2 regions of the Caulobacter sp. GW821-FHT11E11 genome follow, and region 2 is predicted to be linked to the other one. Evidence: riboswitches for the same ligand, from Rfam matches in the RefSeq annotation. Region 2 holds a riboswitch; the other holds the start of a gene.
What was found. Region 2 has a riboswitch for cobalamin ahead of cobW (cobalamin biosynthesis protein CobW). Riboswitches for the same ligand answer to the same signal wherever they lie in the genome.

Region 1 (5,677 bases), on a different contig from region 2:
CTCCATCATCTCGTCGACCAGGGTGCCGGGACCGGCCGCGAAGCCGTTGGGCTGGTAGATCAAGGCGCTGAGCCGCCGCGCGCCGGGCGCGGGCGTGGCGGCCTTGATCGAGGCCTGAATGCGAGCGACCAGCGCCTCGCCCCGGTCGGCGTGGCCGATTAGAAGGGCCAGCTTGCGCACCTGGCCCAGGCTCTCGTCGATCGACTTGGGCACCTTGAAGCGCTGCACGGGCACGTCGAGACGCTTGAGCGCATTGCGGGTCGCCAGGGCCGAGTGCTGGCTGGCCAGGACCAGGTCGGGTCGCAGCGAGATGACTTCCTCGGCGCTCTCCCAGGTGAACGGCAGGGTCTTGGCCTCAGCCGCGACGGTGGAACTGTGGTCCTCGCGGGCATAGTGACTGAGCGCCGCGATCTGGCTGCGGTCGGCCAAATGGACCAGCATGGTGTCCAGGCAACTGTTCAGAGAGACGATGCGCCTGGGCGGCGGCGTCGCGCCCGCCGTCATCGCCAGGGCGCCGACCACGACCTCCCGCCGGTTCATGCGCGCACCGCCTTAAGCGCTTGCTGGAAACGTTTGAATTCATTGTCGGATGGCAGTCCGATCCGAAGTCGGTCCGGCTGGTTGACGAACGGCCGGACCAGCACGCCGTGTTCGCACAGTCGTGTGAAGGTCGCATGCGCGTCGGGGACCTCGGCCCAGCGGAACAGGTCGCAGCCGCCAACCGTCGTCAGGCCGACCTCGGCCAGGGACGCGTCGACCTTGGCGGCCTGCGTGGCTAGCCAGGTCCGCGTCGCCGTCTGCCAAGGCGCGTCGGCATAGGCGCCCTGCCCCAGGATCAACGCATCGGCGCTCACCGGCCAGTCGCCGAGCAGCGCGCGAAATTCTCGTGAGAAGATCTTGTTTCCAATCAGGAAACCCAGTCGCACGCCCGGCAGGCCATAGAACTTGCCGAACGAGCGCAGGGTGATCAGCCGGTCGATCTCCAGATCGGCGACGCTGAGCTCCGGCGCGACCTCGACGAAGGACTCGTCGACGATGGTCCAGCGCCCTGCGTCGGACCGCTCCGCCGCCAGCACGGCCAAGGCCTCGCGGTTGATGCGGCGGCCGTCGGGATTGTTCAGATTGACCAGCACCAGCACGTCGGTCGCTTGAGCGCGCGGGTCGTCCAGCGACGCAAGCAGGTTCGCGCCCGCCCAGGCCTCGGCATGGCCGCCATAGATCGGGGCCAGCAGCGCAACCGCGCCGCCGCCGATCAGGCCCGGCAGCAGGCGCAGCGCCGCCTCGGCGCCGGAGACAGCCGCCACCCGTCCGGGATCGACCACGCCGAAGGCGCGAGCCGCGACCGCCTCCAGCTCGGCCAGCGCCTGCGGATCCGGCAGCCGTCGCAAGTCGTCGAGCGAGGCGCGAGGCCCCGACCATGGCTGCGGATTGATGCCGGTCGACAGGTCCAGCCAGGGCTGGGGCGCACGCGGGTGGGCGGCCGTCGCCTCGCGGAGACGGCCGCCATGCCGGAAGGCGCCGAGGGCTGAGATCGACGCCACAGGCAGCCCTAGAACCGCGCCCGCAGGCCGACGAACGCCCCGCGACCGGGCGTGCCGTAGTTCAGGATGGTCTGGTAGTCCTTGTCGAAGGCGTTCTCGACCCGACCGAAGACCTCGTAGGTCTCATTGATCGTGTAGGCCGCTCGCAGGTCGACCAGCGTGTAGCCCTTCACCACCTGGGTGTTGAGGTCGTTGTTGAAGGTCTTGCCCACATAACGCGCCGCCACCGTGGTGGTCAGGCCCACCGGCCAGCGATAGCCGACCGACAGGTTGGCCATGTTCTTCGGCCGGCGGGTCAGCTGCTTGCCCTTGCTGGCGCCGGAGTCGGACTCGGCGTCGGTATAAGTGTAGTTGCCGGTGATGGTCAGGCCCGCGACCGGCTTGACCTCGCCGATCAGCTCGACGCCTTGCGCCTTGGTCTTCTGGACGTTTTCGTAATAGCCGAAGCGGAACACGCCACCCGGATTGCAGACGGCCGCGGTCGAGCCCGAGGCGCACGAGAAGAAGCGGATCTCGTTGTCGGCCTCACGTTGGAACCACGTCGCCGAGGCGCGCGCCTTGCCGCCGAAGAAACGCTGCTCGAGGCCCGCTTCCCAGCTGTCGAACTCTTCCGGCGACAGGTTCAGATTGCCGTACTCGCTGTAGAGCTCGTACAGGCCCGGGGCGCGGAAGCCCTGGCCGAAGCTGGCGCGGACGATGGTGTTGCCCTCGTTCAGCGCCCAGGCGGCCGCGACCTGGCCCAGGGTGTGCGACCCGTAGGTGTCATGGTCCTCGTAGCGGACGCCGGCGGTCAGGGTCAGGCCCTGGACCACCTCGGCCTGCACCTGGCCATAGACGCTGTCGACGCCGACGCGGCCGGTCTTGAACGCCGGGTTGGGCGTCGTGACCTGCGGCGAGCGCGTACGCATGCGCGACCGCTCGCTCTCGGCGCCGAAGGTGGCGGTGACCGCATCCGAAACGGCGAACACGCCCTGGTACTCGAAGCGCTTGTTCTTGCCGGCGGCGTCGAACGTCAGCGGCACGGCCGGGCGAGCCGGGTTGATGTTCTCGCGGTCGGTGTCGGTGTAGGCGTAGCCCAGGCGGTTGTTCCAGCGACCGTCCAGCAGGGCGAAGTTCAAGCCCGTATAGACGACCAGCTCCTCGGTGCGGCCGTATTCGGCGCTGTCGCCGTTGAAGGTGTCGAAGTCGTTCTTGCCCTTCGAATAGACCGAGCGGACCTCGGCCGAGACGGCGTCGCTGAACTGGTAGCGCAGGCGGCCCGACAGGCCCTTGTTCACGTAGCCGTCGGTTTCCTTGCCGGCCTTCCAGGACGAGAAGCCGTCGGTCGAGTAGTAGCCGCCGGCCAGACGCCAAACGACCTTGTCGCTGGCGCCGCCGATGCCGGCCCGCAGATAGCCGGTCTGGCGCGCGCCGCCTTCGACGTCGACCGAGGTCTGGAACGGCGTGGTCGGGTCGGCGGTGACGATGTTGACCACGCCGCCGATGGCCTGGCTGCCCCACAGGGTGGACTGGGCGCCGCGCAGCACTTCGACGCGCGAGATGTCGCCGACCAGCAGGTTGCCGCTGTTGAAGCCGCCCTGGGTCGAGGACGGGTCGTTGAGCTTGACGCCGTCGATCAGCACGACGGTGTGCTGGGTCTCGGCGCCGCGAATGTTGAGGCTGGTGGTCGCGCCCGGCCCGCCGTTGCGGGTGAAGCTGACGCCCGGCTGCTGGGCCAGGAGTTCGGTGACCGAGATCGCCTGGCTGGCCTCGATGGCGGGCTGGGTCAGGACGGTGACCGACACGCCGACCTTCTGGATCGGGGTCGCGGTGCGGGTGGCGGTGACGACCAGTTCGGCGACGCCATTGGCGCCGGCCTTGCCGGCCACGTCGGCTTCCGGCGCCTTCTGATCTTCGGCCATGGCGGAGCCGGCGATGAGAATGGTGGCGAGAGCGCTGGAGCTAAGAAGAGCTCGGATCATTTTCTTGTTTTCCCCTACTGAAACGACCCGCGCGCTGACCCGCGACGCACTCGCAAGCTTGGAAAAAGCCACGCGTACGCCTCGGACCGGCACGCGGTCCTGTGACTGTCGTTTCTCGGGAGATCCCGTTCGTTCGGCGCACCCCGGCCGAGCGATGAACGACTGCGCCGGGCAGGTCTCCTGGCTCACGGGTCATCGCTCTTGACGTCGCCTTCCCAGGCCGTGAGGGCCCAGTGGCATGTGACGCTAGAACTCGCCGCTTACAGTTGCGGGGGCAGCCGAGGTGTTGAACCTCGTTCCCTTTTAATCCTCTTTCGAGGAGCCTGACGCGCGGCCAGCCCTATATGCTGCGCCGCACACGGTCAATGTGGAGCTCTTATGACGTCGATCCTGGTGTTGGGCGGGGCCCGTTCCGGCAAAAGCGCCTTCGCCCAGAAAGCCGCTGAAAGCGCCGCTGGGGCTGAGCGCCCGGTGCTGATCGCCACCGGCCAGGCCTTCGACGATGAGATGGCGCAGCGCATCGCCCGTCACCAGGCCGAGCGGGGCGAATCGTGGACCACGGTCGAGGCGCCGCTGGCGCTGGCCGAGGCGATCACCGCCCTCCCCGCCGACGCCGTGGCCGTCGTCGACTGCCTGACGCTGTGGCTGTCGAACCTGATGCTGGCGGAACACGACGTCGAAGCGGCCGCGGGCCTGCTGGTCGAGGCGGTCGCCGCCTGCCCGGCCCGGCTCTGGCTGGTCAGCAACGAGGTGGGCCTCGGCCTGGTGCCCGAAACCCCGCTTGGCCGTCGCTTCCGGGATGAGGCCGGCCGCCTGCACCAGCGCCTGGCCCAGGCGGTCGACGAGGTTTACCTCATCGCCGCCGGCCTACCGCTGAGGTTGAAACCACAGGGCTAGGCGCCTGTTTCAGAAAAGAAAACGTCCAGGATGTAGCTAGAAATAACTACACGCGTGAGTTGCTCAGCGCCCTGAATTCGGGCCTTGTCTGGGTTGTTCAGAGTTCCAGTGCGCCGCGTAGAAGCCGCCCCGCCGCCGCACGCGCCCGGGCGATGTTCCTGGAGACATCCCAATGACCGACACCCTCTACGTACTCCACCAGGGCTATGGAGGCGACGGCGCGCTCTGGTGCGCCACCTGGGACGGAACGACCTGGTCGGCCGACACGCCACTGAACGCCGGCATCACCGGCGGCCCCGCCGTCGTGGCCTATAACGGCGTGATCCACGTCTTCCGCCAGGGCACCGGCGACAATACGGGCGTCCTGCTGCACACGACCTGCGAGGACGGCGTCTGGTCGGCTGACGAGTCGCTGGGCGCGGGCCTGTCCTGGAACCCCGCCGCTGTCGTCTATGACGACAAGATCTGGGTCTTCCACCAGGACGGCGCCGACTCCGGCGCGATGTACTACATGACCTATGACGGCACGACCTGGTCGGCGGACACCCAGATCCCGCTGGGCATGTCGTTCAGCCCCAGCGCCGCCGTCTATGATGGCAAGATCTGGCTATTTCACGTCGGCTATAACGGGCGCTGGATCAACCACTCCGACTACAAGCTGTGGTACACGACCTACGACGGCACGAGTTGGAGCGCGGATGATCAGCTCACCCCATCCGGTATCTCCGGAAGTCCCGGCGCCACGGTTCACAGCGATCGCCTCTACGTCTTCTATCAACAGTACAGTTTTGGCGCGAACGGCAAGATGAGCGCCATGCGCTATGACGGTACGGAATGGGACACCTTCTTCACCTTGCCGTGCGGGATGTCCGAAAGCCCCGCCCCGGTCAGCTTCGACGGCTATGTCCGCGCCTTCCACCAGGGCTACAAGGACGACGGCACGCTCTGGTACGTCCACTGGGACGGCAGCGCCTGGGACCCCGACATTCAGGTTCCGCCGATGATATCGGATACGCCCGGCGTGGCGGTTTTGCCGGGTAGTTGAGGCGTGAAGTCGACCGCAAACGCCCGGTAAGGGATGGAAATAGAGACCCCTCTCTCATGGAGAGAGGGAGGGGCCCGCGCCAAAGGCATGGGAAGGTGAATGGGTGGGCAAAGCCCCGCCCGGGGTTCGCACATCTCACTGTCTTTTCGGGATTATTCGGTGAGCGGCGTAACCACTCACCCTCCCATGCTCCGCATGCCCCCCTCCTCTAAGAGAGAGGATGATGTGAGGCA
Region 2 (5,677 bases):
CGGTCCGGCCGCGCGGCCGGCGACACCGGCATTGGTGACCCCGCCCCTCAGCCGATCCATCAGGTCCGCCGAGGCCTCGGGCGCGCCGTCGACGTGGTAGCCAGCCAACCCGAGCGCTTTCAGGATCGCCGTGACGCTGGCGGGCGTGTCCAGCCCCACACCGTTGCCCAGACGCGAGTCCCGGTTGGGGTAGTTGGCCATCACCAGCGCCACCCGGCGCTCGAGGGCCGGCGCTCGGCGCAGGTCCGCCCAGCCCCGCGCCAGGTCGGCGGCGAAGGCGATGTTGTCCTCCGCCGGCGCGTGGCTGACCACGTCGCATTGCGTCCGAGGATCGTGGCGCAGCGCCGCCTTGAAGGCCGTGGCCCCAGCCAGCACCCGCCCGTCCAGTTCCGGTAAGGCGACGTTCATCGCCAGGTCCCGCACGCCCAGGCCGCGCAGGCTGGCCTCCCAGGCCGCGCGATCCAGGCCCGCGAACACCAGCTGCAGCACCGGCGCGCCGCTGGTCTCCAAGGGGCTGGCCCGGCGGTCGTCGCCCGGATTGGACACCGCGAAGGCCGTGGCGTTCAGCACGATGTCGGGCCGAATCCGGTCGAAGGTCCCGGCGATCAGCTTGGCGGCGAACGGGTTCTTCAGGCTCTGGACGAAGATCGGCGTGACATCGAAGCCGCGCGCGACCAGCGCCGCGATATGGGCGTCGATCGCCTGGGTCGTCCCGGCCGCCACCAGGGCCCGGTAGAAGACCAGCGCCGCCTTGGGCCGCTCCGGCGACCAGGCCTCGGTGAGACCCGCCAGGTCCGTCAGCCGCTGGCCCGGCCAGTAGAACCCCGCATCCAGCAGCGCGGCGGGCTCGTTCCACTCGCCACGCGGCTGGCCGATCAGGTCGGCGGCATAGAGCAGCAGGTTACGGGCATTGGCGATGCCGCCCTGGCGCAGATAGGCGAAGATCCGATCACAAACCTCTGTCGGCGCGACGGAAATCGCCCGCCCCTCGCCATCGGCTTGCTCGTCCAACAACGCCACGAACAGCGCGCCGCGCCGCCGACACGAGGCGGCGATCTCGTCCAGGCCGTAGGGCCAGTAGGCGCGGCCGCCGACCAGGCGGGCGACGACGATCTTGGCCTTGTCGACGACGCTGTCGACATAGAGATCGACCGACAGCGGATGCTTGAGCCGCAGCAGGTTGGCCAGCCGCACCGTCGGGAAGTCGCCTGGCAGTCCGGCCAGGGCCTGAGACAGGCATGCGAGATCGCTGTCGGCGGCCGACAGGACGACGATGTCGCCGGGGCTCTGCCCCAGGTCGACCGCCTCCTCGCCGTCGAGGACCTGCCCCGGCTGGACCGCCAGCAGGTGCATCAGGCCAGTGCGGCCTCGACGATCGGCGCGATCGCCGCCTGGTCGATGCCCTTTTCGCCGATCACTACCAGCGACGAGGCGTGGGCCTCGCCCTCGCGCCAGGGTCGGTCGAAATAGGTCTGGATGCGCGGGCCGACGGCCTGGACGATCAGGCGGGCCGGCTTGCCCGACACCGCCACCACGCCCTTCAGGCGCAGGATGTCGTGGGCCGTGAGCGCGGCCAGCAGGCCAGCGGTCAGGGCCTCGACATCGGTCACCCCGCCGCCGCGCACCACGAAGCTGTCGAAGTCATCGTGGTCGTGATCGTCCTCGCCTTCATGGTGCGACTTGCGGCTGTCGAGATCGTCCTCGGCCCCGACGCCCAGGCCCAGCAGCACGGCCGGATCCAGCGCGCCCTGGCGGGCATGCACCACCTTGACGCCCGGCCGCAGGTGCTCGGCCAGCGAGGCCTCGACGCGGGCCAGGGTCTCGGCGTCGATCAGGTCGGTCTTGTTGAGGATCACGAGGTCGGCGCAGCCCAACTGCTCCTCGAACAGCTCCTCCAGCGGCGTGTCGTGGTCGAGGGTCGGATCGGCCAGGCGCGCCTTGCTCAGCGCCGCCTCGTCATGGGCAAAACGGCCTGCCGCCACCGCCTCGGCGTCGATCATCGCCACCACCCCGTCGACCGTGGCGCGGGTGCGCACATCCGGCCAGGTGAAGGCCTTGACCAGGGGCTTGGGCAAGGCCAGGCCCGAGGTCTCGATCAGGATGTGCTCGGGCGGGTTCGGGCGGTCGATCAGCTTCTGCAGAGTCGGCAGGAAGTCGTCGGCGACGGTGCAGCATATGCAGCCATTGGCCAGCTCCAGGATGTCGTCGTCCGAGCAGCCCTCGACCCCGCAGCCGCGCAGGATCTCGCCGTCGATGCCGACATCGCCGAACTCGTTGACCACCACGGCTAGGCGCCGGCCGCCGGCGTTCTCCAGCAGGTGGCGGATCAGGGTGGTCTTGCCCGCGCCCAGGAAGCCGGTCACCACGGTCGTTGGAATTCTGGCCATCTTGTCGTCCCTGCCTCTGGCTGTCGCCAGACGGGGCAAGGAACGGCGCGCAGGGCCGTGCAGACGCGGGGCGTCCGGAAGGCCATGCCTTGCCGCACCGGTGCACCCCGCCCGGTCGCATCAATATTCGTGAAGGCCGGTCTCCTGGCTTACGCCCTCCCGCCTCGGCGCCTTCCCAGGACGAGAGTCCCAGTGGCGTGTGCCGGGGCGATCGACGGACGATCACAGTTGCGGGGGCAGCCGCGGATTGGTCACCGCATTCCCGGAGGCTTTCGCCTCCATGCCTTCACGACGACGGGCGTAGGCTGACCCCCGCGTGGGGTCAAGCGGTCAGGCTTTGGAACCGCCATTGCCGATTGAACGACAGGGTCAGCAGGGCCAGCGGCGCGATATCGATCCGGAAGGCGGCCGGCGGCGGGATGTCCAGGACATGGGCCAAGGCGGCGCGCATCACCGGCTGATGGGTCACCGCCAGGATCCGCTCGTCGCGCGGCGCCTGGGCGTCGATCCAGGCGCCGACCCGGGCCACGACCGTCGAGAAGGCCTCGCCACCCGGCGCGCCGGCGGCCGGATCGGCGATCCAGCCCATCAGGATCTCGGGCTGCTCGGCATGGATTTCGGCCAGACCGCGACCGCACCAGGCGCCGTGATCGGTATCGGCCAGGGCTGGCTCCACAACCGCCTCGAGCCCCAGCGCCTCCGCCGTCTGGCGTGCGGCCAGGGAGGGCGCGACGAAGACGCGCTGCGGCGCGGGCCGCAGCGCCAGCGCCTTCGCCCCGGCGCGGCCGGCGTCGTCGATCGCCTCGTCCGGATCCGGAAAGCCGCCCTCGCGCATGGAGACCGTCGCGGCATGGCACAGAAAAACAAGACGGGTGGCCAAGGCAGGCTCCGATAAATCTTGACGACGCACAGCAACGCCACCTAGCTCGAACCTGACCTTGGAAGGAAGCCGGTGAAACTCCGGCGCGGTCGCGCCACTGTGATCGGCGAGCGGTTCTCCGCCGTCGAGAGTCAGACCCTTCCCAGGTTTTGTTCAGCGCCGGGACGCGAAAATCCCAGGGAGAGCGACACGATGGCCACGGCCCATACGATTTCCGACGACGTCTTCATCCCGATCGGCGAAGACGCCGTGATCCCGCTGAAGGACATCGCGCCCTGGGCCGTCTTCGGCGTGCTGCTGGCGCTGGTGTGCCTGTATTTCGTCAGCACCGAACAGGGCGCGCTGTCGCTGTTCAAGGGCATGTACGTCCACGAGTTCGTGCATGACGGCCGTCACCTGATGGGCTTCCCCTGCCACTAGGCGGGGCCGAGCATACTCATGACCCCACAGCTTCTCTGGCGCGGCATGCTGGCCGGCGTCATCGCCGCCCTGTTCGCGTTCGTCTTCGCGCGTGTCTTCGCCGAACCCCAGGTCGACCTGGCCATCGCCTTCGAGGCCTCGCACGCGCAGGTCGAGATGGCGCACATGGCCCATGGTGCGGCGCCGGCGGCCGAGCCTGAACCCGAACTGGTCAGCCGCTCGACCCAGAAGGGCCTGGGCCTGTTGACCGCCGTCACCCTGTACGGCGCCGCCGTCGGCGGGATCTTCGCCCTGGTGTTCGCCTATGCCTATGGCCGCTGGGCGCGCCTGAGCCCCCGCGTCCTGGCGCTGGCGCTGGCCGGCGCGGCCTTCGTCGCCGTCAGCCTGATCCCGGCCCTGAAATATCCGCCCACCCCGCCCGCCGTCGGCCAGCACGAGACCGTCGCCCTGCGCACGGCGGCCTTTTTCCTGATGATCGCGCTTTCGGTGATCTCGGCCGTCACGGCCCTGAACGTCGGCCGCAAGCTGCAGGCCCGGTTGGGCGCGCTGAACGCCGGCTTCGCCGCCGTCGCCGCCTATGTCGTGCTGATCTCTGTCACCCAGGCGATGCTGCCCAGGATCAACGAGGCGCCGGGCGACTTCCCGGCCGTCGTGCTGTGGAACTTCCGCATCGCCTCGATCGGCATGCAGGCCCTGCTGTGGACGGTGATCGGCGTGGGCTTCGGCGCCCTGGCCAAGCGCGTCATCCAGCGCGGCTAGCCTCCAACCGATCGCTTTCAAATCAACCTCGCCTTCAAAGCGGGCGCCGAGCTTGGCTTGGCGCCCGATCGCATCCCCACGGCTTGCCTCCAGGCCTCTTGCATTGAGATAGTTTTTATTATCGTAATGTGGCCGACCAGTCGGAGTACTGGATTTAGGGGAGTGCGATATGAAGGCGCCTATGTTCATGGGGTGCGCCGTCCTGGCGCTTTCGACCGGCATCGCCGCGGCTCAGACGCCGTCGCCGCCGGCGCAGGACGACACGGCGATCGCCGAGATCGTCGTCACCGCCCAGAAGCGCGCAGAGAACCTGCAGGACGTTCCGGTCTCGGTCACCGCCCTGACCGCCGACACCCTGCAGGCGCGGGGCGTCAACAACGTGCTGGCCCTGAACAACATGGCCCCCGGCATGCGGATCAGCGCCAATGACGCGGCCGCCAATCCCAAGATCTACATCCGCGGCGTGGGCCTCAGCGACTTCAACCCCAATGCCTCCAGCGGCGTCGGCGTCTATGTCGACGGCGTCTATGTCGGCTCGCCCCTGGCCCAGATGGCCGGCTTCTTCGACCTGGCCCAGGTCGAGGTGCTGCGCGGCCCGCAAGGCACGCTGTACGGCCGCAACACCAACGGCGGCGCCATCAACATCACCACCAAGCGGCCCAGCCAGACCTTCACCGCCGACGCGTCGCTGGAGTACGCCACCTTCAACGCCGTGACCGCCGAGGCAGCCGTGGGCGGACCGATCATCGCCGACAAGCTGGCCTTCCGCGCCGCCGGCCAATGGGTCAAGGACGACGGCTACACCTACAACCGCACAACTGGGAACGACGTCAACGCCGCCGACCACTGGGCCGGCCGCCTGTCGCTGCTCTATACGCCGACCGACGACTTCGAGCTGCTGACCCAGGTCAGCCGCTACGTGAACCGCGGCGACGCCATCGCCCCGCAACACCGGGCGCTGTTCCCCGGCACGGCCGCCGCCACGGGCCCCGACGGTCTCTGCGCTCCAACCGCCTATTCCAGCGGCGCCTGCACCGATCTGATGGGCTATGCCGATACCGACGGCAATCCACGCGCCATCGACGCCAACCTGGAGGGCAAGGACAAGGTCGACCTGTTCGGCGCCTCGACCCAGGCGACCTGGTCGTTCAGCGGCCTGCAGCTGGTCTCGGTCACGGCTTGGCAATGGGCCCATCGCAACGACGTCGAGAACACCGACGGCAGCCCACTG

Region 1: it holds a riboswitch for cobalamin, as region 2 does, so the genes downstream of both, AC1RR5_RS25365 (TonB-dependent receptor plug domain-containing protein) here and cobW (cobalamin biosynthesis protein CobW) in region 2, are expected to answer to the same signal.

The regions. Positions count from the first base shown of each region.
Region 1 is NZ_JBXARO010000012.1:153,318-158,994, forward strand. Features, by position in the region: gene AC1RR5_RS25355 (ABC transporter substrate-binding protein) at 1-540, opposite strand, end outside; gene AC1RR5_RS25360 (threonine-phosphate decarboxylase) at 537-1,541, opposite strand; gene AC1RR5_RS25365 (TonB-dependent receptor plug domain-containing protein) at 1,550-3,502, opposite strand; cobalamin riboswitch at 3,656-3,844, opposite strand; gene cobU (bifunctional adenosylcobinamide kinase/adenosylcobinamide-phosphate guanylyltransferase) at 3,881-4,399, shown strand; gene AC1RR5_RS25375 (DUF8189 domain-containing protein) at 4,572-5,444, shown strand.
Region 2 is NZ_JBXARO010000002.1:643,091-648,767, reverse strand. Features, by position in the region: gene cobN (cobaltochelatase subunit CobN) at 1-1,353, opposite strand, end outside; gene cobW (cobalamin biosynthesis protein CobW) at 1,353-2,387, opposite strand; cobalamin riboswitch at 2,505-2,690, opposite strand; gene AC1RR5_RS07020 (histidine phosphatase family protein) at 2,710-3,267, opposite strand; gene AC1RR5_RS07015 (CbtB domain-containing protein) at 3,460-3,687, shown strand; gene AC1RR5_RS07010 (CbtA family protein) at 3,706-4,446, shown strand; gene AC1RR5_RS07005 (TonB-dependent receptor) at 4,616-5,677, shown strand, end outside.